DNA from 4 places in the Agrobacterium sp. 22-226-1 genome. Region 1 is predicted to be linked to each of the others. Evidence: predicted binding sites of a transcription regulator. Region 1 holds the regulator's gene; each other region holds the start of a gene.
The links. Region 1 encodes LexA, which represses DNA repair genes until DNA is damaged. Its sites were predicted from a motif close to TGTTCNNNNTGTGTTCNG; they were not measured.
Positions count from the first base shown of each region.

Region 1 (7,816 bases):
TTCGCCGGCAGCGATCAGGCAGGGGTAGTCGGCAGGCTGCGCGCCGCAATCGCCGGCATGGACAGGCCCTGGAGCGAACATCGCTATTACGACTGGAAAAGCGGCCGGTTCGATCGCGACGTGCCCGATGCCGTCATGCGGTTGCTGGCGGCATCGCAATAGAGCGCCGCCAGCATGGGTCGTCAGGCCTTGATGCGCAGATCCGCGGTCAATTCGCCGATCCCGCTAATTTCCTCTTCATGCGCCACATCGCGCCAGACTTCCTTCAGCCCGGCCTCGTACCATTCGCGCATGGCGGGAAGGGCGAGCAGCCGGTCGCAATAGGCTTTCGCTGCGGGGGAAAGTTCCGCGCCATAAGTCTGGAAACGAAATGCCACCGGGCAGAAGAAGGCATCGACCGCCGTGAATTTCTGGCCGGCAAGAAAGGGCCCGCCGAATTTCGCGAGTCCTTCGCTCCACAGCGTATCGATGCGCTTTATATCGGCCGCAAGCCCGGTATCGCCACCCTTCGGTTTTACGCGAATGCCGACCGACATGGGGTAGAGATTGCGCAGCGAGGAAAAGCCCGCATGCATTTCGCTCGCCGCCGACCGTGACCAGGCCCTTGCCTGCTTGTCGCTCGCCCAGACGCCCTGATGTCTTTCCGCCAGATATTCGGCGATCGACAGCGTTTCCCAAATTGTCACGCCCTCATCGACAAGGCAGGGCACCTTGCCGGTCGGCGAGAAGGTGGAGAAGGAAACGCCTTCGCCGAAGGGAACGAGTTTTTCATCGAAGGCGATGCCGAGCGTGCGCATCAACACCCACGGCCGCAGCGACCATGAGGAATAGTTCTTGTTGGCGATATAAAGATCATACATGACGTGTTTCCCCGATATGACGCGCATTTCTATACCGGCGGATGGCCCTTGGAATATTGCAAATAATCCATGGCTCCCATAAGCCGCGTTGATGAATGGCAAGGTGAGGGCAGGGAGAAGGAGGCATATCTACGTCACCGCCCGGAGATGAGGGCGAAAAACCCCCTCTCTTTACTTCCGCAGAGCCGCTCTGTTCCAGAGAACAAGCCAAGATGCCTCAAAGGGAGCGCCATCGTCTCGATGACGCCCTTAGCGAAAAAAGCGGGCTGCCAATTAATGGTAGCGCCGGATCAGCCCAACCAGCTTGCCCTGGATTTTCACCCGATCCGGCCCGAAAATACGGGTCTCATAGGCGGGGTTGGCGGCTTCCAGTGCGATGGAGGCTCCCTTGCGACGGAAACGCTTCAGGGTCGCTTCTTCATCATCCACCAGTGCTACGACGATATCGCCAGGATTGGCCGTGTTGCCGTTGCGGATGATGACGGTATCGCCATCAAAAATGCCGGCTTCGATCATCGAGTCGCCCTTGACCTCAAGAGCGTAATGTTCGCCCGAGCCGAGCATGTCGACCGGCACGGCCACATCATGGGTGTTGTTCTGGATGGCGGAAATCGGCACACCGGCGGCGATACGGCCCATGACCGGCACGGTGACGGCGCCACCGAGATCATTGGCCGGCGCCTTGGGGGCAGGGGCCGGCTCCGGCGTCTTTGGCTTGCCGAGGCTGCCTTCGATGACGCTCGGCGAGAAGCCGCGCTGCGGCCTTGCACCCGGAGCATAGGCCTCAGGCAATTTGATCACTTCCAGCGCCCGCGCCCTGTTAGGTAGCCGGCGAATAAAGCCGCGCTCCTCGAGTGCGGTGATCAGCCGGTGGATGCCGGATTTGGATGCAAGATCGAGAGCGTCCTTCATTTCATCGAAGGAGGGCGGCACGCCGGACTCTTTCATTCTTTCATGAATGAAGAGAAGCAATTCCTGCTGTTTGCGCGTGAGCATGAGGAAAACACCCTTGAGAATCGTCGTTGAAGTCGCGAAACAAATACAGAACGAACACTATATGTTCCATATGTGTTCCGCAATCCCCTAAAATTTCGTGAAGGGTGCATCGCAGATCGTGATTTGATCGTCGAAACCATGAACAAAGCAGATTTAACGACGTAGGCGGCACGTCTTGAATACTAAAACCACCGACCGTGGAGACCGACCGGTGGTTTCTGGCTGCCGATTTGCTACGGGCCGAACGTCAGTAGATCGTGAGCGCAGGAATGAAGCTGACTGCGATGAGAAGCAGCATCGCCATGGTGAAGAACGGCCACAATTCCCTCGTCGTCGCGCCGAGCGGCGCTCTGGCTATGGAGGACGAGATGAAGAGCGTGGTGCCGATCGGTGGCGTATAGAGCCCGATACCGAGATTGATCACCATCATCATGCCGAGCTGCACCCGGTCGAGCCCGATCATATCCGCAAGCGGCACGAAGATCGGTCCGAGCAGCAGGATCGACGGCGGCAGATCGAGCGGCATGCCGATGATCAGCATCAGGACGTTCATCATCAGAATGATCAGGATCGGGTTGGAGATATTCTCCGCCACCCAGGTGGCGAAATGCTGGGGCGCCTGATCGAAGGTGAGCACCCAGCCCACCGCCGCACTGCCCATGATGACCAGCATGACGACGCCGGTTGCAGAGCCTGCCTCGACGAAATTGTCGCAGAAACGCTTCCACGTCAGATCGCGATAAAAGAAGATGCTGAGCACGAGCGAATAGACGACGGAAAGAACGGCCACTTCGGTCGGCGTTGCAAAGCCGAAGCGCAGGCCGAGGATGATCAGGATCGGCAGGAGGATCGCCGGCAGGCTGCGGAATGCAAGTAGCGCCAGATCGCGCTTGCGGATGCTTTCGTCACGCACCGCATAGCCCCGCCGCACGGCAATGGCCCAGCAGACGAAGATGAAACCGACCGCCATGAGCAGGCCCGGCAGAATGCCGGCGATGAACAGATTGGCGATGCTGACGCCGCTGACCAGCGAATAGAGGATCATCGGGATCGACGGCGGAATGAGCACATCGATGACGGCCGAGGTGGCATTGTTGGCCGCACAGAGGGGAGCGGGGTAGCCCTGGCGCTTTTGCCATGGAATGAGCACCGAGCCGAGTGCGCTCGCATTGGCGACCGCCGAGCCGGAAACGCCGCCGAACACGACCGAGGAAATGACGGTGGTGGAAAGCGGGCCGCCGCGCCAGCGCTGCATGGCCTTGGAGGCCAGCTCCAGAAGCTGGGTTCCAAGTTTGCCGCCGAGCATCAGCGTGCCCGCAAGCATGAAGAACGGCAGCGCCAGCATCGGGAAAGACTGCGTCTGGTCGTAAACCTGCTGCGCCACGATCGAGAGCGGCACATAACCGTTCCACAGCACGGCGACGCCCGCAGAGATGATCAGCGCATAACCGACCGGAACCGCAATCATCATGAGAATACAAAATGCGATGATCATCACGATGGTCATAGCGGCATCTCCTCGGTTGCACCGTGCGGGCGGGCATGCCAGCCGCCGGAGAGAATGCGTAGACTTGCCGTTGCGGTGGTGATCGAGACCAGTGCCGCGCCGAAGGCGATGGAATAATATCCGATGCTGTTGGGCAGTTGCAGCACAGGGCTGATTTCCGCGCCGGCGATCTCGGCGACGACAAGCGCCTGCTGCGCGAGAATGACGAAGCTTGCGACCGTCACGAGATTGGCGAACAGCAGAACCGCCACCTTGCCGCGTTCGTCGAACTTGTCATAGATCCATTCAACCGCCATATGCGCGCCGCTCTGCGCGGCAAGGGTAATGCCGGCAACGATGAACCATGGAAACAGCATGGTCGGCAGTTCTTCCGCAAAATCCAGCCCGCCGGATGTCGATAGATAGCGGACGATGACGTTTGCCGTCATGATGACCGTGAGCAGAATGCCGGTTGCCACGATGACGATGCGGCAGAGGATGGCGATGAAACTGTCAACGCGATTGGCGGCGGACAAGGCTCCTTCGAGCATTGGCGCATCTCCTGAAAACTGAAACCGTATGAATGTCGGCGTGAGCGAGGCTCCCGCCGATCCTGTCGGTGGACATGAAGGCGACGCCGGGCGGCATGAACCGGCCCGGCATCCTGATCGTCAGCCCTTGGCGGCCTTTTCCAGCTCAGCGACGAAATCGCCGAAGGGCTTCTGCTTCCATGTCTCCAGCACCTGCGCGGTCGCTTTCGCGAAAGCGGCGTGGTCGATGTCTTCCACCACCTCGATGGCGGCATTGGCCTTGAAGGCGGCCAGAGACGCGCTTGCCTTTTCCGCCGAGAGTTTGCGCTGAAGCGCGCCTGCCTCCTTCGCAGCCGCCTTGACCGCCTCGAAATCCTTGCCCAGCCGCCCCTCGGCGAATTTGGACATCAGGAACGGGGTGGACTCCCACTTATGGGCGGTGAGGCTGATATGCTTGTTGACCTCGTAAAGCTTGGAGCTTTCGATATTCACCAGCGGATTTTCCTGCCCGTCGACGACGCCCTGCTGAAGCGCGATGTAGAGTTCGCCAAACGCGATCTGAACCGTCGCCGCATCCAGCGCCTTGAAAATATCCATGGTCATCGGGTCGGCCGGCGTGCGGATTTTCAGGCCCGCGACGTCCTGCGGCTTGGTGATGGCGTGTTTGGAGTTGGAGACATGGCGGATGCCGTTGTCCCACCAGTCGAGCGGCACGATGCCGACCTTCTGGAAACGCGCATCGAGCGATGCGCCGACATCGCCCTCGAGCACCTTGATAGCCTGATCGGCGTTGCTGAACAGAAAGGGTAGGCCGAGCGCCGCAAGTTCTGGAACAACGCTCGAAACCGGACCCTGGCTGTTGGCGGTGAAATCCAGCGCCCCGGTGCGCAGGCTGGTCAGCATGGCGGCGTCGCTGCCAAGCGTTTCCGAACCGGCGACATTGATCGCCACGCGGCCTTCGGTTTTCTGGGCAACAAGTTCCGCGAATTTCGCGGCCGCCAGCGTGCGCGGATTGCCCGGCGCAGCCCCATGGCCGAGCGTCAGCGTCGTGGCGGCCCGGGCGTTGCGGGCCGTCGTCAGAATGGCCGGCGCAGCCAGCGCCAGTCCGGTACCGGTCAGGAACATACGCCTGTTGATGGAAATACTCATTTTTCTCCTCCCTGGATTTAAACACCCTCGGCGTTGTCCGACCACGCGGATAACGCGCTCCACTCCCTTGAAACCGCCGGCTCCCCCCGGCTGATTCCGCACCATGTTTCAGCTTCAGCCTTTAGACCGAACCGTGCGGTACTTCAAAACTTTCATTCTCCAGCCACGCCCTTGCGCGCGCCACGATCATCGCCGTCGAGATGCCGTAGCGGTCATGCAGGGTGGGCAGAGCGCCTGCATCCAGAAAGGCATCGGGCAGGGCGATGTGTTGCAGGCGCGGCGCCCGGCCGCTTTTCATCAGCGCCATCGCCACGGCCTCTCCAAGCCCGCCGATTTCGCTGTGGTTTTCCGCCACGATGACCAGACGATCCGCCCGGTCCACTTCCGCGAAGATCGAGGCGGTATCGAGCGGCTTGATTGTGGGGGAATGCAACACGGCGCAGCCGACACCCTCTTTTTCAAGCAGGGCAGCCGCTTCGAGAACCCGCATCGTCAATATGCCGGACGATATGAAAAGGACCTGCGCACCATCGCGGATAAGCTTCGCCTTGCCGAGTTCGAACCGATAGCCATATTCTTCGAGCACCACCGGCACCTGGCCGCGCAGCAGGCGCATATAAACGGGGCCGTTGTAATCCGTAATGGCCGGCACCGCGCCTTCTATGTCGGTCGCATCGCACGGGTCGATGATCGTCATGTTCGGCAGCGCGCGAAAGATCGCCAGATCGTCGGTCGCCTGATGGCTGGGGCCGTAACCCGTCGTCAGGCCGGGCAGGGCGCAGACGATCTTCACCGGCAGGTTTTCCTCGGCAATCGCCATCGCGATGAAATCATAGGCGCGGCGGGCGGCGAAGACCGCATAGGTGGTCGCGAAGGGCACGAAGCCTTCGCGCGCCAGACCGGCGGCGGCGCTCATCAGCAATTGTTCGGCCATGCCCATCTGATAAAAGCGCTCGGGAAAGGCTTTGGCGAAAATATGCAGGTCGGTATATTGGCCGAGATCGGCGGTGAGGCCGACAATATCCTCGCGTTCCTTCGCCAGCTGAACAAGGGCGCGACCGAAGGGAGCAGGCCGTGTCGGCTGGCCTTCGGCGGCGATGGAGGCGATCATCGCCGATGTGGTCAGGCGCTTCTGCGGGGCTGCTGCACTCATTGCGGCCGTCCTTCCTCAAGGGCGTTAAGCGCCAGCTTCCATTCATGCGCCTCCACGCGAATGAAATGGGTGATTTCGCGGTTTTCGAGAAAAGGCACGCCGCGGCCCATCCGGGTATCGAAAATGATGGCGCGCGGCCTGTCATCGGAAAGTGACATGGCGATATCGAAGGCCTCGCGAACCTTGTCGATATCGTTACCGTCCACGCGCTGCACGTGCCAGCCGAAGGCCGCGAATTTGGCGTCCACAGGTTCAGAGGACAGCATCTCGCGGGAAGGGCCGTCCGCCTGTTGATTGTTGAAATCCACGAGATTGATGAGATTGCCGAGCCTGTGATGGGATGCGCCCATGGCGGCCTCCCAGGTCGAACCTTCGCCCAACTCGCCATCCGACATCAGGTTGATGATGAACCGGTCGGAATTCTTGCGCTTGAGGCCGAGAGCCATGCCCACCGCAATGCCAAGCCCATGGCCGAGCGATCCGCCGGTGATTTCCATGCCCGGCGTATAGGAGGCCATGCCGGACATGGGCAGGCGCGAGCCGTCGCAGCCATAGGTCTCCAGCTCGTCTTCCGGGATGACGCCCGCCTCGATGAGCGCTGCGTAAAGCGCAATCGCATAATGGCCGATGGAAAGCAGAAACCGGTCGCGGCCTTCCCAGTGCGGATCGTTCGCCTGGTAACGCATGGTGTGAAACCAGGCCACCGCCAGAACATCGGCAATGCCGAGCGCCTGGCCGACATAACCCTGTCCTTGCACCTCACCCATCAAAAGGGCGTTGCGCCGGATGCGCCAGGCGCGTTCCGCCAGCGATACATTCGCCAGAGCCGCTTCCTTCGTTGCATCTGTGTCCGAATACGCCTGAGCCATGGTTTCCTCCTCCCGGTCAGAAAAATCGAAGCCGGTTTCTCGGCTTCGAAAGGGCTTTGTCAGTGAATGAGCATTCCGCCATTCACGTCGATCACCGCGCCGGTGACGTACGAGGAGAGGTCCGAGGCGAGGAAAAGATAGATATTGGCGACATCGATGGCGTCGCCGAGACGGTTGAGCGGAATGCCCTTGAGAATGTCGCGGCGCATGTCGTCGGTCAGCTTGCCGCCGGTAATGTCGGTCTGGATCAGGCCGGGAGTGACGGAGTTGACGCGAATGCCGTCAGGTCCGAATTCACGCGCCATGGCCTTTGCGAGACCGAGAACGCCGGCCTTTGCCGCCGAATAATGCGGTCCGCCGAAAATGCCGCCGCCACGCTGTGCGGAGACCGACGACATGCAGGCAATCGAGCCGCCGCCATTGTCGCGCATATTGGGAATGAAGGCCTGGCTGAAATTCAGCACTCCGGTCATGTTGACATCGACGATGCGCTGCCAGTCTGCGCCGGTAATGTCGAGCGTCTTCACCGGCTGGGTAATGCCGGCATTATTGATGAGGATATCGATCTTGCCGAAGGCGGCGATGACTTTTTGCGCGGCCGCCTCGCAGGAGGCGCGGTCCGCCACATTGCCGCCGACGCCGAGATGCTCGCCGCCATCCACTTTCTCAAGCGAGGCCGCGGCTTCGATGCTGCCGGCTTCATCCAGATCCACGATGGCGACGCGGGCGCCGTGGCGGGCGAAAAGTTCCGCCGTGGCGCGGCCGATGCCGCG
Region 1 is NZ_JBNWCP010000003.1:146,197-154,012, forward strand. Features, by position in the region: gene ACQZ5K_RS06445 (ComEC/Rec2 family competence protein) at 1-162, shown strand, start outside; gene ACQZ5K_RS06450 (glutathione S-transferase family protein) at 183-860, opposite strand; gene lexA (transcriptional repressor LexA) at 1,134-1,856, opposite strand; gene ACQZ5K_RS06460 (TRAP transporter large permease subunit) at 2,104-3,363, opposite strand; gene ACQZ5K_RS06465 (TRAP transporter small permease) at 3,360-3,893, opposite strand; gene ACQZ5K_RS06470 (TRAP transporter substrate-binding protein) at 4,014-5,021, opposite strand; gene ACQZ5K_RS06475 (transketolase family protein) at 5,143-6,174, opposite strand; gene ACQZ5K_RS06480 (transketolase) at 6,171-7,043, opposite strand; gene ACQZ5K_RS06485 (SDR family NAD(P)-dependent oxidoreductase) at 7,103-7,816, opposite strand, start outside.

Region 2 (7,816 bases), on a different contig from region 1:
GCGCATTGCGGGCATCAAGGAACAGGCATTCGCCGATGTCGGCGCCATCGCCGAAGAAACCGCGACCGCGATTGTCGACCAGCTGGTTGGCGCCAAGGTCAAGGACACGGACGTCAAGGCAGCGATTGCCGCCGCTTCGAACGTGAAGGGAGCCTGATATGGCATTTGATGCATCATTTTTCGCTCTCGTCGGTCTCGTCCTCTTCTTCGTTCTGGTTGCCTATCTCAAGGTTCCTGGCATGCTCGCCAAGTCTCTGGACGAGCGCGCCCGGAACATTCAGGACGAGCTGGCCGAAGCCAAGCGTCTGCGCGAAGAGGCCCAGCATCTGCTGGCCGAATATCAGCGCAAGCGTAAGGAAGCCGAAGCAGAAGCCGCAGGTATCGTTGCCGCCGCCGAGCGCGAGGCCGCAGCCCTGACGGAAGAAGCCAAGCAGAAGACGGAAGAATTTGTCGCCCGCCGCACGGCCCTTTCGGAACAGAAGATCAAGCAGGCCGAAGACGACGCCATCGGCGCCGTCCGCGCCGCCGCCGTGGATATCGCCATTGCCGCTTCCGAGAAGCTCATTGCCGAAAAGACCACCGCCGCCGCAAAGGCCAAGCTTTTCACCGCCACGATCGGCGAAGTGAAGTCGAAGCTGAACTGAGATTTATCTCGGTATTGTTCAAAACCCCTCCGGCGAGAGCCGTGAGGGGTTTTTTGTTGTCAAATGGGTTGGAGTTATAGCGCCAAAGGTGGATGATCGGCCCGCTTTGGCCAAAGATGGGGGATATCGGATTGCTCTTCCGCTCTGCACCAACAGCGGACATGCTGTGCATTTTCTGACGCAGCCAACCTCGTCGGGAAGGCTTATTCCATAGCGCGGCACAGAAGGGCCATTTGCCGGTGTGGTCCGATGGGACGCCCGATCACCTGCTTGACATATTCCAATTCCGGTGCGAATTTTTACCTATGGGGTAGCGATCGCCCCATGAGGCCACGGCCGAAGAATCGCGTCCTTTGAACCCGAAAAACCGGAGGGACGCGCGATGCCGTCATTTCTTGAAATCACGCCCGAAAAGCTCAATCGCATTATCGGCACGCCCAACGCGCCGACGATTATCGACGTCCGCACTGACGAGGACTTCGCTGCTGATCCCCGCCTCATACCGGGAGCGGTTCGGCGCGACTACCGCCAGGTGACGGACTGGGCCGAAGGGCTTACCGGGCCTTTGGTCGTCCTCTGTCAGAAAGGCCAGAAGCTCGGTCACGGCGTGGCCGCTCACCTTCGTGCGGTTGGCGGTGCCGCCGAGGTTCTCGAGGGCGGCTTCGAAGCCTGGCGTGCGTCGAAAGCGGCCCTGGTCCCCGACGACAGGCTGCCGCCCCGCGACAGCCGTGGCCGGACGGTCTGGGTAACCCGCTCGCGTCCGAAAATCGACCGCATCGCCTGCCCGTGGCTGATCCGGCGCTTCGTCGATCCTTCGGCGGTCTTCCTGTTTGTAGCGGCGGCGGAAGTATCAGCGGTCGCCGATCGCTTCAACGCCACGCCCTTCGACATTGAAGAGGTCTACTGGAGCCACCGTGGCGAGCTTTGCACCTTCGACGTCATGGTCGAGGAATTCGGCCTTGCGACGGAACCCATGCTCCGCCTCGCGACAATCGTCCGGGGAGCAGATACGTCCAGACCTGAACTCGCCCCCGAAGTGCCGGGACTGCTTGCCGCCTCGCTCGGCCTATCCCGGATGTTCAACGACGACCTCGAACAACTCGCGGCCGGCATGACGCTCTACGATGCGTTTTACAGATGGTGCCGTGATGCAACCGAGGAGACCCACAACTGGCCCAACCCGAGGAAGGCATGAGACCATGACCGACCTTGCAAAGACCAGTGTCCGCCTGGATGCGGGCGAAGACGACATCGTTCCGCTTTCCGAAGCCGTGAAGGTATGGGCGCGCGTGGCAGCGCTCAGCTTCGGCGGCCCAGCAGGCCAGATAGCAGTAATGCACCGCATCGTCGTCGACGAGAAGCGCTGGGTGGGTGAACACCGCTTCCTGCATGCCCTCAACTACTGCATGCTGCTGCCTGGGCCGGAGGCTCATCAGCTTGCCATCTATATCGGCTGGCTGCTGAATAAGACCAGGGGCGGCATTATCGCCGGCCTGCTGTTCGTCCTGCCGGGGTTTCTATCCATCCTGGCGCTCAGTTACGTCTACGTTATCTTCGGCGACGTCACCGCGATTGAGGGCATGTTCTTCGGGCTGAAATGCGCGGTCCTCGCTGTTGTCGTTCAGGCGGTCTTTCGGATCGGCAGCAGGGCGCTGAAAAACAATGTGATGGTCGCCATGGCGGCCGCCGCCTTCGTCGCGATCTTCTTCCTCCACGTGCCCTTTCCGCTGATCATCCTTGCGGCCGCAATCATCGGCTGCTTCGGGGGGCGGGCAGGGCTTCCCGCCTTCAAGGCAAACGGCGGACACAAGTCGGGATCGGGCAAGATACTCGAAGATAGGGATTCCATCCTCGGCGAAGACATTCCCCTTCACGCCAGACCCAACCTTGCCTGGTCGCTCAAAACCTCTGGCACTCTTGCGGCGCTCTGGCTTATTCCCGTCGCGACGCTGATCCTGGTGCTCGGTTGGGACAATGTGTTCTCGAAGATGGGTCTGTTCTTTAGCCAGATGGCTGTCGTCACCTTCGGTGGCGCCTATGCAGTGCTCGCCTATGTCGCTCAGGCTGCGGTGGAAAACTATGGATGGCTTCGTCCGGGAGAAATGCTTGATGGTCTCGGTATGGCCGAGACGACGCCCGGTCCTCTCATTATGGTAACGCAGTTCGTCGGCTTTCTCGCAGGTTACCGCGATCCGGGGGCGTTGTCGCCGCTGGCGGCGGCCACTCTCGGAGCGATCCTGACGACCTGGGTAACCTTCGTGCCGAGTTTCCTTTGGATATTCGCTGGCGCGCCCTTCATCGAGAAGATGCGCGGTAACGCGGCGCTTGGCGGGGCGATGTCGGCCATCACTGCGGCCATCGTCGGTGTGATCCTCAACCTGGCGGTCTGGTTTGGACTTCACGTGCTGTTCGAGGAAGTCCGACCCATGGCCCTCGGCCCGCTGACATTGGATGTTCCAGTCTTCTCATCACTCCTGTTGCCGTCGCTCGTCCTGACATTGCTCGCGGCATTCGCCATTTTCCGGCTCAAGCTGTCCGTGATAGTCACGCTGGCCCTTTCTGCAGCGCTTGGAATTGCCTGGCGATCGATATTTTGAAACCCGGGGTCCGCTTTGGCCTATCGCGGAAGTGATTGCCGGACCTTCATTCACGATCAATCCCGCTTCAGCGGCCGAAAGCTCATCCGGTGCAGCGGGCAAGGCCCGTGGCTTTCGATGGCGCGCAGGTGGGCCGGCGTGCCGTAACCGGCATGGCCTTCAAAGCCATAGGATGTGTGCACCACACCCGCGCGTTCCATCATCCGGTCGCGGGTCACCTTGGCGATGATCGAGGCGGCGGCGATGGAGAGGGAGCGGGAATCGCCCTTGATGACGGCTTTGGCCTCGCAGGCGATGCCGGGCGGGCGGTCGCGGCCGTCGGCCAGCACAAGGGCAGGGGAGATTTCGAGACCGAGCACGGCGCGGCGCATGGCGTCGAGGCTGGCGCGCAGGATATTCATGCTGTCGATGAGGCCGGGGCCGGAGGAGGCGACGGATACGATCGAGGTTTCCATGATCTGTACGAACAGGCTTTCCCGCTTCTGCTTCGTCAGCTTCTTGGAATCGTCCATCCCCTTGGGAATATTGTCCGGATCGAGAATGACGGCTGCCGCAACCACCGGTCCGGCCAGAGGTCCCCGGCCTGCCTCATCCGTGCCGGCCACGGGCCAGAGGCCCTTCTTTTTCGCTTCCAGTTCGAAGGAAAAATCCGGACCGGTATCGGCAAGATCAAAAAGAGCAGGAGAATCGGGTGTGGCCGTGCGTTTCATGCGGCGAAACTGGCACACACACCCGATCTCCTGCAAGCCCCCGGAAGCGGGCGATGACAGGCGCGGTGAGCCGGGGTCAAGGGGCGTGGCTCACCGTGCCCCGAAGGTCATCATGACCTTTGATCCTCCAACGGGGCGGCGGAGGAAAAACGATCGCACGCGAGGCGGCGGTTCCGGGGGCGATGTCCGGCGGGCCAGGGAAAACCTACCGGGCATTTCGTGGGAGCGTGGCCGGTCTAAAAAAGAGGCCGCAGCTCCCTGTCATATTCTGCCTGATATCGCCGCACGTTCCGTATGGTGCTTCGATCAGGCGGAGTTGTTTTCAGCATCGGTCTTTCAAAGCAGCGACAATTGCACGCCTGCACCGCCCGGCGGCACGAAGAGATCGTCGCGCAGGTGGATGCCGCGGCGGATGAGGCCGAGCCTTTTTGTCGCCATCTCGAAACGCCTGCCGATCTGCCAGGCATAGGGGCCGGCGCCCTTCATGCGTTTTCCAAATTCCGCGTCGTAATCCTTGCCGTCGCGCATGGAGCGTACCAGCGACATGACATGACGGTAGCGGTCCGGATAGTTGCGCAGCAGCCAGTCGCGGAACAGCGGGCTCACCTCCAGCGGCAGGCGCAAAAGCACATAAGACGCTTCGGTGGCGCCGGCGGCCTTGCCGGCCTCGAGAATACGCTCGATCTCATGATCGTTGAGCGCCGGAATGACAGGCGCCATCATCACGGCCACGGGAATGCCGGCCTCGGTCAGCGCCTTGACGGCTTCCAGCCGCTTCTCCGGCGTGGCGGCGCGCGGTTCCATGTTGCGCGCTAGCTTCCGGTCCAGCGTGGTGACGGAAATACCGACCTTGGCGAGCCCCTTTTTGGCCATGGGCGCCAGAATATCGATATCCCGCTTGATCAGCGCCGATTTGGTGACGATGGCGACGGGATGATCGGCCTTGGCCAGCACTTCCAGTATCTGCCGCATGATGCGCCATTCGCGCTCGATTGGCTGATAGGGGTCGGTATTGGTGCCGATGGCGATCACCCGGGGCTTGTAGCCCGGCTTCGCCAGTTCCCGTTCCAGCAGCTTCGCCGCATCCGGCTTGGCGAAGAGCTTGGCTTCGAAATCCAGCCCGGCCGAAAGCCCCATATAGCTGTGCGTGGGACGGGCGAAACAATAGATGCAGCCATGTTCGCAGCCGCGATAGGGATTGATGGAGCGGTCGAAGGGGATGTCGGGCGATTCATTGCGGGTGATGATGCTGCGCGGCTTTTCCACCTGCACCTCGGTGCGGAACTCCGGCATGTCCTCGAGTGTCTGCCAGCCATCGTCGAAAACCTCGTGCTGCAGGGTCTCGAAGCGCCCATCCGGGTTCAGCCCGGCGCCACGGCCGCGACGACGGTCGATCTCGATGCGCAGGCCGGATGCATCGGCCAGCGCATTGGCAATATCCGGCATATGGCTCGGCTGGAAGGCAGCTTGCCCCGAAAGCGTATGGTTTCTCATCTGGATGCTCCCAGGACGCCGCACGCCTCTCAAGGCACGCTCAACGCCCTAAACCGTTTCCGTCCGGACAGGCTTTCTACCGCCTTCCGAATGATTAAATTCCTACATCAGGAATGAGAACAATACAAGAACAAAATTGCAAATTCGGCTCGTTCTCCAGAGATGGATGCGTGGCCGCGACAGGCACGGCCACGTCCGCAGACTTTGCGGTCGGTGGCAAGGACAGCCTTGGATTTTACAGCGATGAGCATAGTGGCAATTTATTGTGCGATGCGTTAGAGCTATGCAGATGTTGACAGTCATAATGGAATGCCGGGATCACGAGCCGGAACTGGCGCACACATTGTCTGCGCTTGTAACCGGGGCCGTGGAAGGGCTTGTAAGCGATGTTGTGATTCTCGATCACGGTTCGCGCGATGGATCGTCGCGCGTCGCCGATGCCGCCGGCTGCCGTTTTTATGGGCAGTGGGATATCGAAGACGTCGTGAAGTCCGCACGCGGCGGCTGGCTGCTTCTGATCGAGCCGGGCGCGCGCCCGCAGGCGGGCTGGATCGACGAGATTCTCGAATATGTGGCGATCTGCGCGCAGCCGGCCCGCTTTTCGCCCTCGCGCTATCACCGGCGCAATGTCCTCAGCCGTATACTGCGGCGTATTCCGCCATTGGAACACGGGTATCTTCTGCCAAAGAAGCATGCCGTGTCGATTGCGAAATCGGGCATGAGCCTGACGCAATTTGTCGGCGCGCAGAAACCGCGCCGGCTGAATGCGGAAATGGTGCCCGCCTGGGCGCTGCGGGCCTCGGCCTAACCTCGGGGGCCGCTTTACCCGGCCAGAACCTTGCCGGGGTTCATGATGCCGGCGGGGTCGAAAGCGTGCTTGATACGCCGCATCAGTTCCATTTCGATGCCGGGGCGGATGGCGGCCAGTTCATCGCGCTTCAATTGCCCGATGCCGTGTTCGGCCGAAATGGAACCGCCGAGCGACAGCACGATGCCGTGCACGATCTCGTTCATGTCCCGCCAGCGGCCAATGAATTCGGCCTTGTCGGCACCCACCGGCTGGGAAATATTGTAGTGAATATTGCCGTCGCCCAGATGTCCGAAGGCGCAGACGCGGGCGCCGGGTATGGCGGCAAGAACCGCCTTTTCCGCCGTCGCCATGAATTCCGGTATTTTCGACACCGGAACGGAAACATCGTGCTTGATCGAGCCGCCTTCGGGTTTCTGCGCCTCCGACATGCTTTCGCGCATATGCCAGAGCGCCTGCCGCTGCGCTTCGGACGCGGCGATCACCGCATCCTGAACCAGCCCGGCCTCAAAACCGCGCTCCAGCAGCGATTGCATCATGCTGTCCGCCGTTTCGGCCGAGTCGGAGGTGGAAATATCGATGAGCGCATACCAGTCATGCGGCTGTTCCAGGGGATCGCGCACGCCGGGAATATGCCGGGCGGTGAATTCGACGCCGATTCGCGGCATGAGTTCGAAACCGGTCAGCGCCGTGCCGCAGAGATTGGAGGCCATCTCGAACAGCTTCAGCGCGTCCTCGGTGGAGCCGAGACCCGCAAAGGCCACCTGATGGCCGAGCGGTTTCGGGAAGAGCTTCAGCACCGCACCCGTGATGATGCCAAGCGTGCCTTCGGAGCCGATGAAGAGATCGCGCAGATCGTAACCCGTATTGTCCTTTTTCAACCGGCGCAGCCCGTTCCAGATTTCGCCGGTCGGCAGCACCACTTCCAGCCCAAGGCAAAGCTGGCGCATATTGCCATAGGCGAGTACCGCCGTGCCGCCGGCATTGGTGGCGAGATTGCCGCCGATGCGGCAGGAACCCTGCGAGCCGAGCGACAGCGGGAACATCCGCTCCACGGAATCAGCAGCCTTGTGGATGTCGTCGAGAATGCAGCCGGCATCGGCGACGATGATGTTGGCAACGGGATCGATATCGCGAACGCGGTTCATGCGCTCCAGCGACAGGATGATGTCCGTTCCTTCGGCGCGTGGCGTCTGGCCGCCGACGAGGCCGGTATTGCCGGTCTGCGGCACGATGGCGGTGCCGGTCTCGCTGGCGAGCTTCAGGATGGCGGCAACTTCTTCAACCGAACCGGGCTTGATGAGTAGTGGCGAGGCGCCGCGATAAAGCCCACGATTTTCCACGAGGCGCGGCGCCATTTCCGCCGGGTCGCGGACCGCGTTCTTTTCGCCGACAATGGCGGTGAAGCGGTCGAGGATGTCGGAGGAGGGGATGGCGGTGGTCGTCATGGGCGGCGTCTCGCTGTCTTTTGAAACATGGGCGAAAGGATTGGGTGCCGTCAGCCTCGCGGCGCGGCGGCGCGGGAAAGGCGGTCGTTGATCGCCTCTCCGAGACCATGGGTGG
Region 2 is NZ_JBNWCP010000016.1:71,606-79,421, reverse strand. Features, by position in the region: gene ACQZ5K_RS22390 (F0F1 ATP synthase subunit B) at 1-157, shown strand, start outside; gene ACQZ5K_RS22385 (F0F1 ATP synthase subunit B) at 159-644, shown strand; gene ACQZ5K_RS22380 (chromate resistance protein ChrB domain-containing protein) at 1,027-1,839, shown strand; gene chrA (chromate efflux transporter) at 1,844-3,241, shown strand; gene ACQZ5K_RS22370 (ribonuclease HII) at 3,298-3,951, opposite strand; gene ACQZ5K_RS22365 (PA0069 family radical SAM protein) at 4,288-5,445, opposite strand; gene ACQZ5K_RS22360 (glycosyl transferase) at 5,735-6,253, shown strand; gene ACQZ5K_RS22355 (FAD-binding oxidoreductase) at 6,268-7,701, opposite strand; gene ACQZ5K_RS22350 (L-threonylcarbamoyladenylate synthase) at 7,752-7,816, opposite strand, start outside.
Region 2: a site for LexA is predicted at 5,561-5,578, ahead of ACQZ5K_RS22365 (PA0069 family radical SAM protein). Genes of this name have one in related genera too.

Region 3 (7,816 bases), on a different contig from region 1:
ACGGAATCGTTAGACGTTCTCTACTTCCTTGGCATACTTTCCTGACAAAAACGGCTTCGTGCTTTTACTGGAAATGCTCTAGGCCGCCGCCGTCAGCCTTTCGCCAGCGATACGATAGGACACGGCTTCCGCCACATGGATGCGGCCGACCGTCTGTTTGCCATCCAGATCGGCCAGGGTGCGGGCAACCTTGAGAATGCGGTGATAACCGCGCGCGGAGAACTTCAGCCGCTCGGCCGCATCGCGCAGCAATTGCAGCCCGGACGCATCCGGCTCAGCATATTTTTCTATCAGGGTCGTCGTGCAGCGGGCATTCGTGCGAATGGCGGCAAATCCCGCCGCCGCGTAACGTTCCTGCTGCGCAAGGCGTGCCCGGGCGACACGGGCGGCGACCGCCGCACTCGGCTCGGACGCGACGGGGCGGATGAGATCGGCGGCGGAGACGGCGGGAACGTCGATGCGGATATCGATACGGTCCAGCAGCGGGCCGGAAATGCGGGCCTGATAATCCGTCACACAACGCGGGCCTCGGGCGCAGGTGAAACCCGGCTCTCCCGCCATGCCGCAACGGCAGGGGTTCATCGCCGCAACGAGCTGGATTTCCGCCGGATAGCTGACGCGATGATTGGCCCGTGCAATGACGCATTCGCCCGTTTCCAGCGGCTGGCGCAATGCATCCAGCACCTGCGGCGAAAATTCCGGGAACTCATCCAGAAAAAGAACGCCGTGATGGGCGAGCGAAGCCTCACCCGGCTTGGCGCGAAGCCCTCCGCCGATCAGCGCCGCCATGGTGGCGGAGTGATGCGGGGTGCGGAACGGCCTGCGGTCCGAAAGCTTGCCGCCGGACAATTGGCCGGCGATGGAATGGACCATCGAAACTTCCAGCAATTCCGCCGCCTCCAGCGGCGGCAGGATGGAAGGCAGGCGGGCTGCGAGCATGGATTTGCCGGAGCCGGGTGGACCGACCATAAGCAGGTTGTGTCCGCCGGCGGCTGCCACCTCCAGCGCGCGCCGGGCGCTCTCCTGTCCTTTGATATCCGCTAAATCCGGCAGATTGACCGGGTTGGCGCGAATGGCGGGCGTCGGGCGCGAGAGAAGCTGGGTGCCGCGAAAATGATTGGCCAGTGCAATCAGGCTGCGCGGGGCGAGAATATCGATACCGGCGCCGGCCCAGGCCGCTTCCGGCCCGCTTTCAGCCGGGCAGATCAGCCCCTTGCCAAGCGCATTGGCGCCGATCGCCGCCGGCAGGGCGCCCGAAACCATACCGATGGTGCCATCGAGATTGAGTTCGCCGAGAACCACATAACGTGCCAGCATTTCTGCCGGTATCGCGCCCAAAGCGGCCATGAGGCCAAGCGCAATGGGAAGATCGAAATGCGATCCTTCCTTGGGCAGATCGGCAGGTGCGAGATTGACGGTGACTTTTTTTGCCGGCAGCGCCAGACCGGAGGCATGCAGGGCGGCCTGCACCCGCTCGCGACTTTCGGCCACCGCCTTGTCGGGCAGGCCGACAATCTGGATGCCCACCTTTCCCGGCGCGACCATGACCTGCACCTCGACGGGCACACCCTCTATGCCCTGAAATGCAACCGTATTGACCCTTGCCACCATGGCCTGCCCCCGCAAACCGGCCGCGCTAGTCAGAGCTTCATGCCCTATCGCGGCCACCCGCAAGCAACGTGCCACAGGGCAAAGAATAAAACAAGAACATTCAGCGAACAATTTCTCGCTGGCGATGTATTTTAGTTGTGTCTAGTTGTACTCGCGGAACAAAGCTGGACCGGCGAAAGCTCGCCTCAGAAATCCTGCGCTTCGCGCTTTTTCTCGATCGCATCCCACAACAGGCTTGCGACATCCGCACCGCCGAATTTCCGCACTTCGCGTATGCCGGTCGGCGAGGTGACGTTGATTTCCGTCATATAGTCGCCAATCACATCGATACCGACGAAGAGGAAACCGCGTTCCCGCAAGGCAGGACCGATGCGGCGGCAGATTTCCTTCTCGCGCGCCGTCAGTTCCGTCGGTTCCGGCCGACCGCCGGCATGCATGTTGGAGCGGGCGTCGTTTTCCGCCGGCACGCGGTTGATTGCGCCAACCGGTTCGCCATCCACCAGGAGGATACGCTTGTCGCCCTTGCGGACATCAGGCAGATATTGCTGGGCGATATAAGGCTCGCGGAACATCTGGCCGAACATCTCCAGCAGAGAAGAGAAATTGCGGTCGTCGCGCGCGGAATGGAAGACGCCGGCGCCGCCATTGCCGTAAAGCGGCTTGAGGATGATATCGCCCATTTCGTTGCGGAAGCGGGCGATTTCCTCCACATCCTTGGTGATCAGCGTCTTCGGCATCAGATCGGCGAATTCGGTGACGAAAATCTTTTCCGGCGAATTGCGCACCCAGGCGGGATCGTTGACCACCAGCGTTTTCGGATGAATGCGTTCCAGCAGATGGGTCGAGGTGATGTAAGCCATGTCGAATGGCGGATCCTGACGCAGATGGATGACATCCATGGTCGACAGATCGACGCGCTCCGGTTCGGACAGCGAGAAATGGTCTCCCTTGATGTCACGCAGTTCCATCTGCTCGACGGTGGCGTAAATCTTGCCATCGCGCATGGAAAGGCGCTCAGGTGTATAATGGAACAGCCGGTATCCGCGTGCCTGCGCCTCAAGGCTCATGGCGAAGGTGGAGTCACCGGCGATATTGATGCCGGAGACATGATCCATCTGGATCGCGACGTTCTTGATCTTCGCCATGCGCATGTTCCTCTTGCAGCATGCGGACGCCTTGTCGGCCCGCGGTGCCCATTGCCTCGCCTTTTCAAGCTTCCCTGCAGGACCGGTAGAAACCCGGAAATGCTTCAGAAAACCCTGAAGATGTAGGGCAGCGACCATTCAAAGGCAACTGCTGCAAGCGGTGGTTTGTGTGAGTTTTATTGAACCTTCACAATTCCGTCGGCGAAGCCATGCAGGCACCCGCCGACTGGAATGTTTTATGGGTTCAGGCCGCCAGCTTATAGGAACGGCCGGCAAACAGCTTGTTCTTGACACGATAGGCAAAAGCCAGCGCCTTGGGGAACGGACGGCGCATGAAGGCAACCTTGCGGACATAATCATCCACCCGCCAGGTGGCCCATGTTCCCGCAGGGAAATAGGCGACATCGCCGACCCGCAGGATACTGATGGAACCGTCTTCCGCGGTCACATGCACTTCGCCTTCGAGAATATAGACGGTTTCATCCCAGCCGAAGAACCAGCGGAACTCACCCGCCGTGCAATCCCACATGGCGGTGCTGGAAGCGCGGTCGCCGCTTCTGGAATGATCCGCCGCGCGCGCCTGGGGGTTGCCGGAAATGATCCATTCCGGATTGATGGGGGCCGGCTGAAGCCGCAGATCGGTGCAGGATGCGCTGACGACAGCCTCGTCTTTTGACCGGCGCAAATAGGCCGGCAAAATCGGCACCGTGCGGATCGCCATGGTTGCCGCGGCAGCGAACATCATTTTGAAGGACATATTAGAAAACCCCCGTGAAATATTGGAGGTCTTCTATCATCGGGATCGTAACGAAGCGGTTTTGACAATCGGCGCAATTTTAGTCATCGCACCGATTTCTGCGATGCGCTCAGGCCGTCGCCATTTGCGCGGGCTGCACAGCCCAGCTGCTCGGCTTTGCCGGCAATGCGCTTGCCGGTTTCGCTGGAGAAGAAATGCAGTTTTTCCGGCGCGATCGTGACGGAGAGCGCAGACGGAACCTCGACATCCGGCGGGAAGGCCACGGTCAGGTTCTGGTCGCCGATCATGCCGTGGATAAGGCGCTGCGAACCCAGTTCTTCGATGTAATCGACCCGAAGCGGGAAGCCCTGCTCACCTGCCGCTGCGAGGCGGAAATCTTCCGCCCGCATGCCCACCGTCACGGAGCCGGAGGCAGGTGCGAAACCGTTGAGCGCAAAGAGCGACGGACCGATGGCGAGGCTATCGCCATGCAATTCGGCGTTCAGCAGGTTCATGGCGGGAGAGCCGATGAAACTCGCAACGAAGGTCGAAGCAGGGGTGTGATAGACATCGAGCGGTGCGCCGATCTGTTCGATACGGCCGCCATTCAGCACCACGAGACGATTGGCGAGCGTCATGGCTTCCAGCTGATCGTGGGTGACGTAGATCGAGGTGGTGCCGAGACGCTTTTGCAGGCGCTTGATCTCGCCGCGCATGGAAACGCGCAGCTTGGCATCGAGATTGGACAGGGGCTCGTCGAACAGGAAGGCCGCCGGTTTGCGCACGATGGCGCGACCCATGGCGACACGCTGCCGCTGGCCGCCGGAAAGGGCGCGCGGCTTGCGATCCAGATAGGGCTCAAGTTGCAGCATACGCGCGGCTTCAGCCACACGCGCATCGATCTCCGTCTTCGGCGTCTTGCGGTTCTTCAACCCATATTCCAGGTTCTGGCGCACCGACATATGCGGGTAAAGCGCGTAGTTCTGAAACACCATGGCGATATCCCGGTCGGCCGGATCGGCCTGATTGACCACCCGGTCGCCGATCTTCACCGTGCCTTCGGAAATATCCTCAAGCCCTGCGACCATGCGCAGGAGCGTGGATTTGCCGCAGCCGGAGGGGCCGACCAGAACGATGAACTCCCCGTCCCTGATGTCGATATCGACGTGGTGCACGGCGCGCACGCCACCATGATAATCCTTGCAGACCTGACTGATTTCTATCGCGGCCATTTCGGTCTCCTTATTTATCGCTTTCGGTCAGGCCCTTGATGAACCAGCGCTGGAAAATGACGACGATCAGCACCGGCGGCAGCATGGCCAGCACGGCGAGCGCGAAAGCTTCGTTGTAATCGGGAATTTGCGAGCCGACCCAGACCTGCAGGATCGACTTGATACCGCGCATCAGGGTGAAGAAGCCCTCATCCGTCGTCATCAGCATGGGCCAGAGATACTGGTTCCAGCCATAAACGAACATGATGATGAAGATCGCCGCCATCATGGTGCGGGACAGCGGGATGAGAACGTCGATGAAGAACTTCACCGGCCCTGCGCCGTCAATGCGGGCAGCCTCCAGCAACTCCTCCGGCACGGATTTGAAGAACTGCCGGAAATAGAAGGTGCCCGTCGCCGAAGCGAGAAGCGGCACGATGAGGCCGGTATAGGAGTTCAGAAGGCCAAGTTTGCTCATCATCTCGTAGGAGGGCATGATGCGCACTTCGAGCGGCAGAAGCAGCGTGGTGAAAATGATCCAGAAGGCGAGCGTCGCAAAACGGAAGCGGAAATAGACGATCGCATAGGCCGCCGTCATCGACAGGACGATCTTGCCGACGGCAAAACCGATGCCGAGGATCAGCGAATTCAGCACCATGTTGAGACCCGTGATCTGCCCGGTGAAGCCGCCCTTCTGGGTCAGGACCTTTTCATAAGTCTCAATGAAATTGTCACCGGGAACCATCGTCAGACCGCTGCGGTGGATTTCCGCAGCGGTGTGGGTGGAGGTCATGAAGGCCACGATGACCGGCAAGATCAGGAACAGCGCGCCGATGATCAGCACCAGATGATCGAGGGGTTTTGTCTTGTACATGGTATTTTCCCTCAATTGTAATGGATGCGCTTTTCGATGAAGCGGAACTGGATGATGGTGAGAACGAAGACGACCAGCATCAGGATGACGGACTGGGCCGAAGAGCCACCGATGTCATTGCCGCGGAAACCGTCCAGAAACACCTTGTAGACCAGCGTGATCGGGTTGTTGGCCGCCTTGTCCTTCACCATCACGTCGATGACGCCGAATGTGTCGAAGAGCGCATAGGTGATGTTGATGATCAGCAGGAAGAAGGCCGTGGGCGCCAGAAGCGGCATGATCACCGTCCAGAACCGGCGAAAGCCCGAGCGGCAGTCGATGGCGGCGGCTTCCCGCACGGAGACCGGAACGCCCTGAAGACCGGAGAGGAAGAAAATGAAGTTGTAAGGGATCTGCTTCCAGACCGCGACAACGATCATGGCGAAGGCCGTATCGAAATAATTAAGGCCGACCTTCATGTCCCAGCCGAGGAATGCGGCCATCTTGACGAAGGGGCCGATATGCTGGTCGAAAAACATCATGCCGATGAGACCGGCGACCGGCGGCGCGATGGCATAGACGGAAATCAATAGCGTCTTGTATGTCGAGCTGCCGCGAATGACCGCATCCGCCTTGACGGCGAGAAGCAGGCCGAGCGCCAGCGAAAAGAAGGTGACAAGCACGGTGAAGACAACCGTGAATTTGGCGATGCTGAGATATTCGGGGCTGAAGATCGCATCCGAATAATTGGCAAGTCCGACGAAGGAAGCGCCGAAACCGAACGGGTCTTCGATATAGAAGGACGAATGTATGGCCTGAACCGATGGCCAGTAGAAGAAGATGAAAATCACCGCAAGCTGCGGCGCCAGAAACAGGTAAGGTACGTAGGACGAGGAGAACTGCACGCGCTTCATGCCGGCGTCGGCAGGTTTGGCTGGCTTTCCAGCCTTTGCGGACCAGCCGGACAAAAACCGGCGCGGTTGAGACGATGTATAGGCCACGCTTGCGCTTCCTTATCCGAGAGCGAGCCTCCCTTCCGTGGGAAAGGAGGCTCGGCAATGGTCATTGGTTTCGAAACAGACGATCAGCCAGCCGTCTTGGCGAAACGGGCGAGCAGGTCGTTGCCTTCCTTCTCGATGATCTCGAAAGCAGCCTTCGGCGTAACTTCGCCAGAGAAGATGCGGTTATATTCGCGTTCCATGACGGCGCGGATCTGCGGGTAGAAGCCGAGGCGGTAACCCTTCGACCATTCGCCGCCCGGCAGCGAGAGCTGCTGGATACCGACTTCCGCGACCGGCTTTTCCTTGTAGTAGCCTTCAGCCTTGGCCTTTTCGTAAGCCGCCTTGGTGATGGCGACGTAACCGGTCGCCTTGTGGTAGAAGACCTGGATTTCCGGCGAGGTCAGGAACTGGAAGAAGTCGGCCACGCACTTGTTTTCGGCTTCAGACTTGCCAGACATTGCAAAGAGCGCTGCGCCGCCGATGAAGGAGTTGGTGCCGGCACCCTTGATGGAGCCCCAGTAAGGAAGGAAGGTTGCCGAGAACGGCATGGTCGCCGTCTTCTGCAGGCCGCCGAAGGAGCCCGAAGAACCGATCCAGAACGCGACCTTGCCTTCTTCGAACGGCTTCTGGTTGTCGTTCCAGCCGGCGCCGTAATAGGCGAACAGGCCCTTGTCCTTCCAGTCCTTCAGCTTGTCGAACATCATGACGAGGTTCGGGTCGGTGACCTTGAGCTTGGTGTCGGTGACGCTGTCATAGCCGTTATTGTTGGTGGCGAACTGGATGTTGTTGCGGGAGAAGAAGTTCTCCGTGAACTGCCAGGTCAGCTGCGACTGAACGAGCGGAATGTAGCCGGCTTCCTTCAGCTTTGGCGCAACCTGCTCGAACTCTTCCCAGGTCTTCGGGGCTTCGACGCCGGCCTTCTTCAGGGCTTCGTCATTGACGTACATGATGGGAGCGGAGGAGTTGAACGGCATGCCGACAAACTTGCCGTCAGCGGCAGCGTAGAAATAACGCACGCCGTTGATGAAGGCGTCGCGGTCGAACTTGTAACCGGCCTTGTTGATGAGGTCTTCGGCGGGAATGACAGCGCCCTTGGCGTTGATGATGGTGGCGGCGCCAGCATCGAAAACCTGGAGGATGTTCGGCTGTTCGCCAGAGCGGAAAGCAGCGATGCCGCTGGCCAGGGCTTCTTCGTAGGAGCCCTTGGAAACCGGCGTCAGAGCGCATTCTTTCTGGGCTTCGTTGAACTTCTGGGCGAC
Region 3 is NZ_JBNWCP010000001.1:232,217-240,032, reverse strand. Features, by position in the region: gene ACQZ5K_RS01205 (YifB family Mg chelatase-like AAA ATPase) at 79-1,611, opposite strand; gene gshB (glutathione synthase) at 1,797-2,756, opposite strand; gene ACQZ5K_RS01195 (cupin domain-containing protein) at 3,001-3,513, opposite strand; gene ACQZ5K_RS01190 (sn-glycerol-3-phosphate import ATP-binding protein UgpC) at 3,597-4,724, opposite strand; gene ugpE (sn-glycerol-3-phosphate ABC transporter permease UgpE) at 4,735-5,577, opposite strand; gene ACQZ5K_RS01180 (ABC transporter permease subunit) at 5,589-6,557, opposite strand; gene ACQZ5K_RS01175 (extracellular solute-binding protein) at 6,641-7,816, opposite strand, start outside.
Region 3: a site for LexA is predicted at 1,693-1,710, ahead of ACQZ5K_RS01205 (YifB family Mg chelatase-like AAA ATPase). Genes of this name have one in related genera too.

Region 4 (7,816 bases), on a different contig from region 1:
ATCAGGCCGGCTGCCTGCAACACCGCCAGATGCGACGAGACGGTGGATTGCGACAGGCCGCTGATCTGAAACTGGTTGGCGCATACACCCATGCTGAGGGGATGCTCCTGGCAGAAGTGACTTTCCGGAGACTTCAGCCATTCCAGGAATTTCAGCCTTGCGGGGTGCGAAAGGGCTTTGAGGATTTCCTCCGGGTTCATCGGTGCTTCTTCAATATCTGACATGTCCGATATTTATATCGGTCATCATCGATATACAAGTCACGTCTCTGTGAGGATCGTCTGTGAGGATCAAGGGGGCGGGCGGGCATTTCCAAAAAAGAAGGCCGCTGGATATCTCCGCGGCCTGATAAGTTTGAAGGTCAAAACCTCCAGAGGGGAACAGCTGTCGCGTGCCTTGGGCGAGCGTGACAGCTGACTAAAATATGGGTGTGGGAATAATGCAAAACAAGGTTGCATCATGCGATATTTCGCCAATTCGGAGAAAATTCTTGCGGGTAAAAAAAGAGGGCCGCCGGATGGATCCAGGGCCCTTTAAGTGTGAAGGTCAAAAACCTCCAGAGGGGAACAGCTGATGCGGTGGAACTGGGAGGAAAAGCCACCGTGTGCATCAGCTGAGAGCGATATGGTGCTTTTTTGTGCACGAAACAACTCTTTTTTGTGCAGGTCAGGCATGCGCACCACGCAGCCCTCGATATTTCCGGTATATTTTATGTGCAATGCTCCCGGGCGGCGCAGGTGCGTCGCCTAGGTATCATGTCAGATAAGTTATTGAAATTTAAACACTTTAACCGAGTGCCGATTATTTTAACGTCAGAAGTTCCAGTTGCGCGCCTTTGCGACGATGAAGTCGCGGAAGGCTTTCAACTTGGCAGCGTTTTTCATCTCATCGGGATAGCAGAAATAGGTATCGAAGGACGGAATATCTGCGGCGAGCGATAGCTGGATAAGGCCCGGATCGCGGCCGACGATATAATCCGGCAAGCAGGCGATGCCGATTCCCAGCAGGCAGGCGCGCTTGATCGAGGTCTGGCTGTTGATCTGCAGATGCGGCGTGCGCGTATTGTCGGAAGAGCGTCCCGCATTTTCCAGCCAGTTGACGTCCAGCAGATAGTTGGGCGCCGGTTCGCCGAAAGAGATGATGCGGTGATTGTCTAGATCCTCGATCGACTGCGGCTCACCATGGCGGTTGATATAGGACGGCGCGGCATAGACGTGCATGTGCACCGTGAACAGCTTACGCTGGATGAGGTCTGACTGCTGCGGCTGGCGCAGGCGGATGGCGCAATCGGCGTGACGCATATTCACGTCCAGCTCCTCATTGTCGAGGATGAGCTGGATCGACATTTCCGGATAGAGCTGCAGGAATTCCTGCACCTTGTCCGTCAGCCAGCCCTGGCCGAGACCGACGGTGGTCGTCACACGCAGCTTGCCGCTCGGCTTCTCCGTCGTTTCGGTGAGCTGCATCTTGACGGTTTCAAGCTTCAGCAGCACGTCATGGGCGGTGCGATACAGCAACTCGCCCTGTTCGGTGAGGATGAGGCCGCGAGCGTGGCGATGGAACAGCTTGACGCCGACATCCTGCTCCAGCGCGCTGACCTGACGGCTGATGGCCGACTGGGACAAATGCAGCTTGTCGGCAGCATGGGTGAAAGACCCCGCTTCGGCAGCCGCATGAAAAATGCGCAGTTTATCCCAGTCCAATGGCATTGCCATGCCTACCCTGCCTTTCGGTTATTCCGCTGCGACAGCAAGCGGTTGATGCGCGGTGAGATAACGTTCCGCTTCCAGCGCGGCCATGCAGCCCATGCCGGCGGCGGTGATCGCCTGACGGTAGATGTCGTCGGTGACGTCGCCGGCCGCGAAAATGCCTTCCACGTCGGTCGCCGTGGAATCGGGGGCGGTCCACATGTAGCCGTTGTCTTTCAGCTTCACCTTGCCCTTGAACAGCTCGACCGCCGGCGCATGGCCGATGGCGACAAAGACGCCGTCGATGGGGAATTCGCTGATCGCACCGGTCTTGGTGTCACGCAGCTTCACGCCGGAAACGGAAGGCGGCATAGGCGGCTTTGCGGGTACACCGGTAATTTCGGCGATTTCCGTGTTCCAGAGAATATTGACGTTTTCCTTGGCGAACAGCCGTTCCTGCAGGATTTTTTCCGAGCGGAAGCTATCGCGACGGTGCACGACGGTGACCGATTTGGCGATATGGGCGAGGTACAGCGCTTCTTCCACGGCGGAGTTGCCGCCGCCGACCACGATCACATCCTTGTTGCGATAAAAGAAACCGTCGCAGGTGGCGCAGGCGGAAACGCCGAAGCCCTGGAAATGCTGCTCGCTCTCAATGCCGAGCCACTTGGCCTTGGCGCCGGTGGCGATGATCAGCGTGTCGGCGGTCCAGACCTGACCGGAATCGGTCTTGACCACGAAAGGCCGTACATTGGTTTCAACTTCGGTGACGAGGTCGCTGACGATTTCCGCGCCCACATGCGTTGCCTGCTTCAGCATCTGGTCCATCAGCCACGGACCCTGGATCGGATCGGCAAAGCCCGGATAGTTCTCGACATCGGTGGTGATCATCAGCTGGCCGCCCTGTTCCATGCCGGCGATCAGCACGGGTTTGAGCATTGCGCGGGCCGCGTAGATCGCTGCGGTATAACCGGCGGGACCGGAGCCGATGATCAATACCTTCGTGTGGCGGGCAGACATGGAAGCGTTCCTTTCAATAGCGGGGCCTTTCCCTGGCAGCGCCTTTCGGCACCGGGCCCTGGAGCCGCACGACGGCGGACAGGCCACAACCCCTTCGTTGCCCGGTATTTAAGGTTGTCTAGTGTCTTTATTCAAGGGCAGCCTTGCGTTACCAACAAGGCAGTTGTGGATGCGCGCGCAATTTTGTGACCGGGCGGTGGCATAATGTTGCGAATCCCGCGCCGAATAGTACAAGGAAGTTCCACAGCTTAACGAGGTACTCCTCCGTGACCAGCGTCGAACTCGATGCCATCGATCTGAAAATCCTGCGCGAATTGCAGCGCGACGGGCGTATGACCAATGTGGAACTGGCCGAAAGGGTCGGTATTTCCGCGCCGCCCTGCCTCCGGCGCGTCCGCAAGCTGGAAGAGGCGGGCGTGATCGAGGGTTATCACGCCATGTTGAACGCGCCGAAGCTCGGTTTCGATCTCGTCGCCTTCTGCATGGTCGGCCTCAAGCGCCAGTCGGACAGCAATCTGAAGGCTTTTGCGGCGGCAACCGCTGGCTGGTCGCTGGTGCGGCAGGCCTGGATGGTATCGGGTGAAAGCGATTTCCTGCTGCATTGCGTGGCGAAGAACCTGACCGAGTTTCAGGATTTCGTTATCGAGGTTCTGACGGCGGACGAAAATGTCGATACGGTGCGCACCATGCTCACCATCCGGCAGGTCAAGCGCGTAGGTCTTGTGGAAATCTGAGCGGCAGGTTTTGTTCCTGCCTTAAGACGCGTTACCCGCGCCGCAAAGCCTCATAGACTTCGCCGAGACTCGTGGCCTCTTTCTCAAGCGGAAATGTGCTGCGTACATGCGAAAGCCCGGCCTTCGCATGGCTCTCGGCCAGAGCCGGATCGGCAAGATAGGTCCTTATCGCATCCCTCAGCAATGCATAGTCACCCGCCTCGACGACTGAGCCTGTCTCGCCCTTGACGATCATTTCCTCATAGGCGCCGGCGGTGCTGGTGACGACGGCCGTTTCCGATGCCATGGCCTCGAGCGGCGTCAAGCCGAAACCTTCGTTGCGCGATGGGGCGACATAGAGCGTCAGCCGGCGGTACCAGGGCTTGATGTCGTCCACCTCACCCTGAAACACGATGCGGTCCGAAAGGCCGGCGGCCTTGACATCGGCCTCGAGTGCCTCGGCAAAAGCCTTGTGTTCCGCCGTTACCCGGCCGGAAACAATGGCTGTCCATTGCGGATGGGCGGGCAAAAGCTCGATCATGGCGCGCACGAAGAGATCGGTGCCCTTCTGGTGGCGCACCCGTCCAAAACAGCCGATGAGATATTGTCCCGGCAGGCCGGTTGCCGCGATTGTGTCTTCCGGGCCGGTTGCCGGATGGAACAGGTCGGTATCGACGCCATGCATGACAACGCGATGGGGTACTTCCAGAAACGAGCCCGAGCGGGTGCTGGTCGCGACCACGGCGTCCATCTTCGAAATCAGAAACCGTGTATAGGCGGAATGTCGCCTCTGCGCGGCCGAGGTGAACAGCAGCTTCACCTTCATGCGCAGTACGTCACGCATGAAAAGACCCGGCAACATTTCGAGGTTGCGACGGGCATGCCAGATGCGCGGGCCGCCCTGCGGGCCGTTTTGCCAGAGCCGCCACAGATCGCGAAAGCGCACATGCGGCAGATGCGGCGGCAAACCCGGTCCAATGACGGCCACCTTCTGTCCCAGCCGGTTCTGCACCGGTATCAGCTGAACGATGGTGGAGGTGACGCCGGAGAGCCTGCGTTTGAAGTTCGGCGCAAGCACCTGCACATCTTTCAGACTGACGTGGGACAAGATGGGCTTCCGTCTTTGCGACTAATTCGGGGGATTGAAGACGTCAAAAAAGCAATGCGCCCGCATGGGGCGCATTGCGCGTGAGAGCATCAGCCCCACTGAACCGCGAGAATCTCGTAGCCCTTGGCGCCGCCCGGAGCATTGACTTCGATGCTGTCGCCGACTTCCTTGCCGATGAGCGCGCGGGCGATGGGCGAGGAAATGGAGATGCGGCCGGCCTTTACATCGGCTTCCTGGTCGCCGACGATCTGATAGGTCTTTTCCTCGTCGCTATCCTCGTCCACCAGCTTCACGGTGGCGCCGAACTTGATCTTCGAGCCCGACATCTTGGAGAGATCGATGACTTCCGCACGTGCGGTCAGGTCTTCGAGTTCGGTGATGCGGCCTTCATTGTGGCTCTGTGCTTCCTTGGCAGCATGGTACTCGGCGTTTTCCGAAAGGTCGCCATGGGCGCGCGCTTCCGCAATCGCCTCGATGATACGGGGGCGTTCCTCCTGCTGGCGCCAGCGCAGCTCCTCCTGCAGCTTGACGAATCCACCCTGAGTCATCGGTACTTTTTCTACCATTTTTTTATCCTTCGCATTCCGGTCGCGTTACTTGCAGACACAAAAAGAAACAGGTTCCGGAGGGGAACTCCGGAACCATGCCAAAATCATAACTGAGCCGACTATATCAGAAGACGACAGCGAAATGCCAGCAAATTTGAGGTGTGCATATTTTATTGCGTAATCAATTACTTAGCCTATGTCATTGACATTCGCCTGTGGAACATATAGTGAACATCGCCATGAAGAAGTCGATCAGGCAACGGCTGGCCATTCTCTCCGACGCGGCGAAATACGATGCCTCCTGTGCATCGAGCGGCACGACAAAACGCAACTCCGCAGCATCGGGCGGTCTGGGCTCCACGGAAGGGTCGGGCATCTGCCATGCCTATGCGCCGGACGGGCGCTGCATTTCGCTTTTGAAAATCCTGCTCACCAATTTCTGCATCTATGATTGCGCCTATTGCATCAACCGCTCCTCCAGCAATGTCGAGCGGGCGCGGTTCACGCCGGAAGAGGTGGTTTGGCTGACGCTGGAGTTTTACCGACGCAACTATATCGAAGGGCTGTTCCTGTCCTCCGGCATCATCCGTTCCTCCGATCATACGATGGAGGAGATGGTGCGCGTGGCGCGGGAGTTGCGGGTTACCCATGGTTTTCGCGGGTATATTCATCTGAAATCCATTCCCGAAGCATCGCCCAGGCTCATCGAGGAGGCAGGGCTTTACGCGGATCGTCTCTCGATCAATATCGAATTGCCGACCGATAGCGGCATTGGCCGTTTCGCGCCGGAAAAGCAGCCCGTCAATATTCGCCGCTCCATGGCCGATATCCGCCTGAAGATCGAGGAGGCCGGGGAGCCGACCGTCCGGACACGCAAGACCAGGCGCTTTGCGCCGGCCGGGCAGAGCACGCAGATGATCGTGGGGGCGGATGGCGCTGACGATAGCACCATTCTCTCCACCAGCGCCCGGCTTTATGGCAGCTACGGTTTGCGGCGCGTCTATTATTCGGCCTTCAGCCCCATTCCCGATTCGTCGAAAAACCTGCCGCTCATCAAGCCGCCGCTGATGCGGGAACACCGGCTTTATCAGGCCGACTGGCTGTACCGCTTTTATGGCTTCGATATCGGCGAGATAACGGCAATCGGGGGCGATGGCATGCTCGATCTCGATATCGACCCGAAACTCGCCTGGGCGCTGAAACATCGCGACCGTTTCCCGGTGGACGTCAATGCGGCGGATCGGGAAATGCTGCTGCGCGTGCCCGGTTTCGGCACCAAGACGGTGGCCTCCGTTCTCTCGTCACGGCGGTTCCGGCGGCTGCGGCTGGAGGATATCGCGCGTTTCGGCGTTTCCCTGAAAAAGGTGAAGGCTTTCATCGTCGCCGAGGGCTGGACGCCGGGCAAGCTGACCGAGAGGCCGGATTTGCGGGCGATGTTTGCACCGCAGCCCGAACAATTATCGCTGTTGTGATGTATGGCCCGGTTCTGGAAGGTCGGGGCGATTTCGGCGAGTGGCGCGATGCCGCGCGTGCGGCCCTTGCCGCCGATATTCCGCCGGAGACGATTGACTGGCGGTTGCGGGATGACGGGGCAGGGCTGCTGGATTTCGCCGGCGAGCCCTTGCCGACGGTCGATGCCGGCAATGGGCAGGTTTCCGTTCCGGCCTCGTTCGTAGCGCTGGCGCAGGCCGTCATCTGCCATGGCGATCCCCGCCGGTTTGCGTTGCTTTACCGGTTGTTGTGGCGGCTGAAGCGGGATCGCGCCCTGTTGCAGTTCAAGTCCGATCCGGATGTTGCAGAGGCCCGCTTGCTCGAGAAATCGGTGCGCCGGGATTGTCACAAGATGACGGCCTTCGTCCGTTTCAAGGAGTTGCCCTTGCCGCAGGGGCAGGGCGGGCGACGGCGGTTCGTGGCCTGGTTCGAGCCGGATCATTTCATCGTCGAGCGAACGGCAGCGTTTTTCCAGCGACGGTTTACCGATATGGACTGGCTGATCGCCACGCCGAAAGGGTCCGCCCGATGGGATGGAAGCGAGCTGCAAACCTCACGGGAGGCGGCGGCGAAGCCTGATCTGACGGACGAGACGGATGAACTCTGGCGGACCTATTATGCCAATATATTCAATCCGGCGCGCCTCAAGATCAAAGCCATGACGGCGGAGATGCCGAAGAAATACTGGAAGAACCTGCCGGAAGCCGATCTCATTCCCGACCTCATCCTCGGCGCGGAGGCGCGGGTGCTGGAGATGGCCGCCAGGGCGGCAAGCCAGCCGCAGCCTTTTCACCATCGTCTGCAGGCTGCGGCCGCTGCACGGGAGATGCCGCAACCCGTGCCGGACGGCACGCTCGCGTCGCTGGCGCGGGAGGCTGGCCATTGCACCCGCTGCCCCCTGCATTGCAGCGCCACGCAAACGGTTTTCGGTTCGGGGCCGGAGGATGCGGAAATCATGATCGTTGGCGAACAGCCGGGCGATCATGAAGATCTCGCCGGCAAGCCTTTTGTCGGTCCGGCCGGCCAGCTTTTCGACCGGACTCTTGCCGATGTCGGTATCGAGCGCAAAAAGCTTTATGTCACCAATGCTGTCAAACACTTCAAATATGAAACGCGCGGCAAACGGCGCATCCATCAGCGGCCGAACGCGGGCGAAGTGGAGCAATGCCGCTGGTGGCTCAATCAGGAAATCGCGCTCGTCCGGCCGAAGCTGATCGTTGCCATGGGCGCAACGGCGCTTTATGCGCT
Region 4 is NZ_JBNWCP010000004.1:14,785-22,600, forward strand. Features, by position in the region: gene ACQZ5K_RS08140 (ArsR/SmtB family transcription factor) at 1-200, opposite strand, end outside; gene ACQZ5K_RS08145 (LysR family transcriptional regulator VtlR) at 813-1,709, opposite strand; gene trxB (thioredoxin-disulfide reductase) at 1,734-2,708, opposite strand; gene ACQZ5K_RS08155 (Lrp/AsnC family transcriptional regulator) at 2,975-3,442, shown strand; gene ACQZ5K_RS08160 (glycosyltransferase family 4 protein) at 3,474-4,529, opposite strand; gene greA (transcription elongation factor GreA) at 4,619-5,095, opposite strand; gene ACQZ5K_RS08170 (putative DNA modification/repair radical SAM protein) at 5,317-6,549, shown strand; gene ACQZ5K_RS08175 (UdgX family uracil-DNA binding protein) at 6,549-7,816, shown strand, end outside.
Region 4: a site for LexA is predicted at 5,294-5,311, ahead of ACQZ5K_RS08170 (putative DNA modification/repair radical SAM protein). Genes of this name have one in related genera too.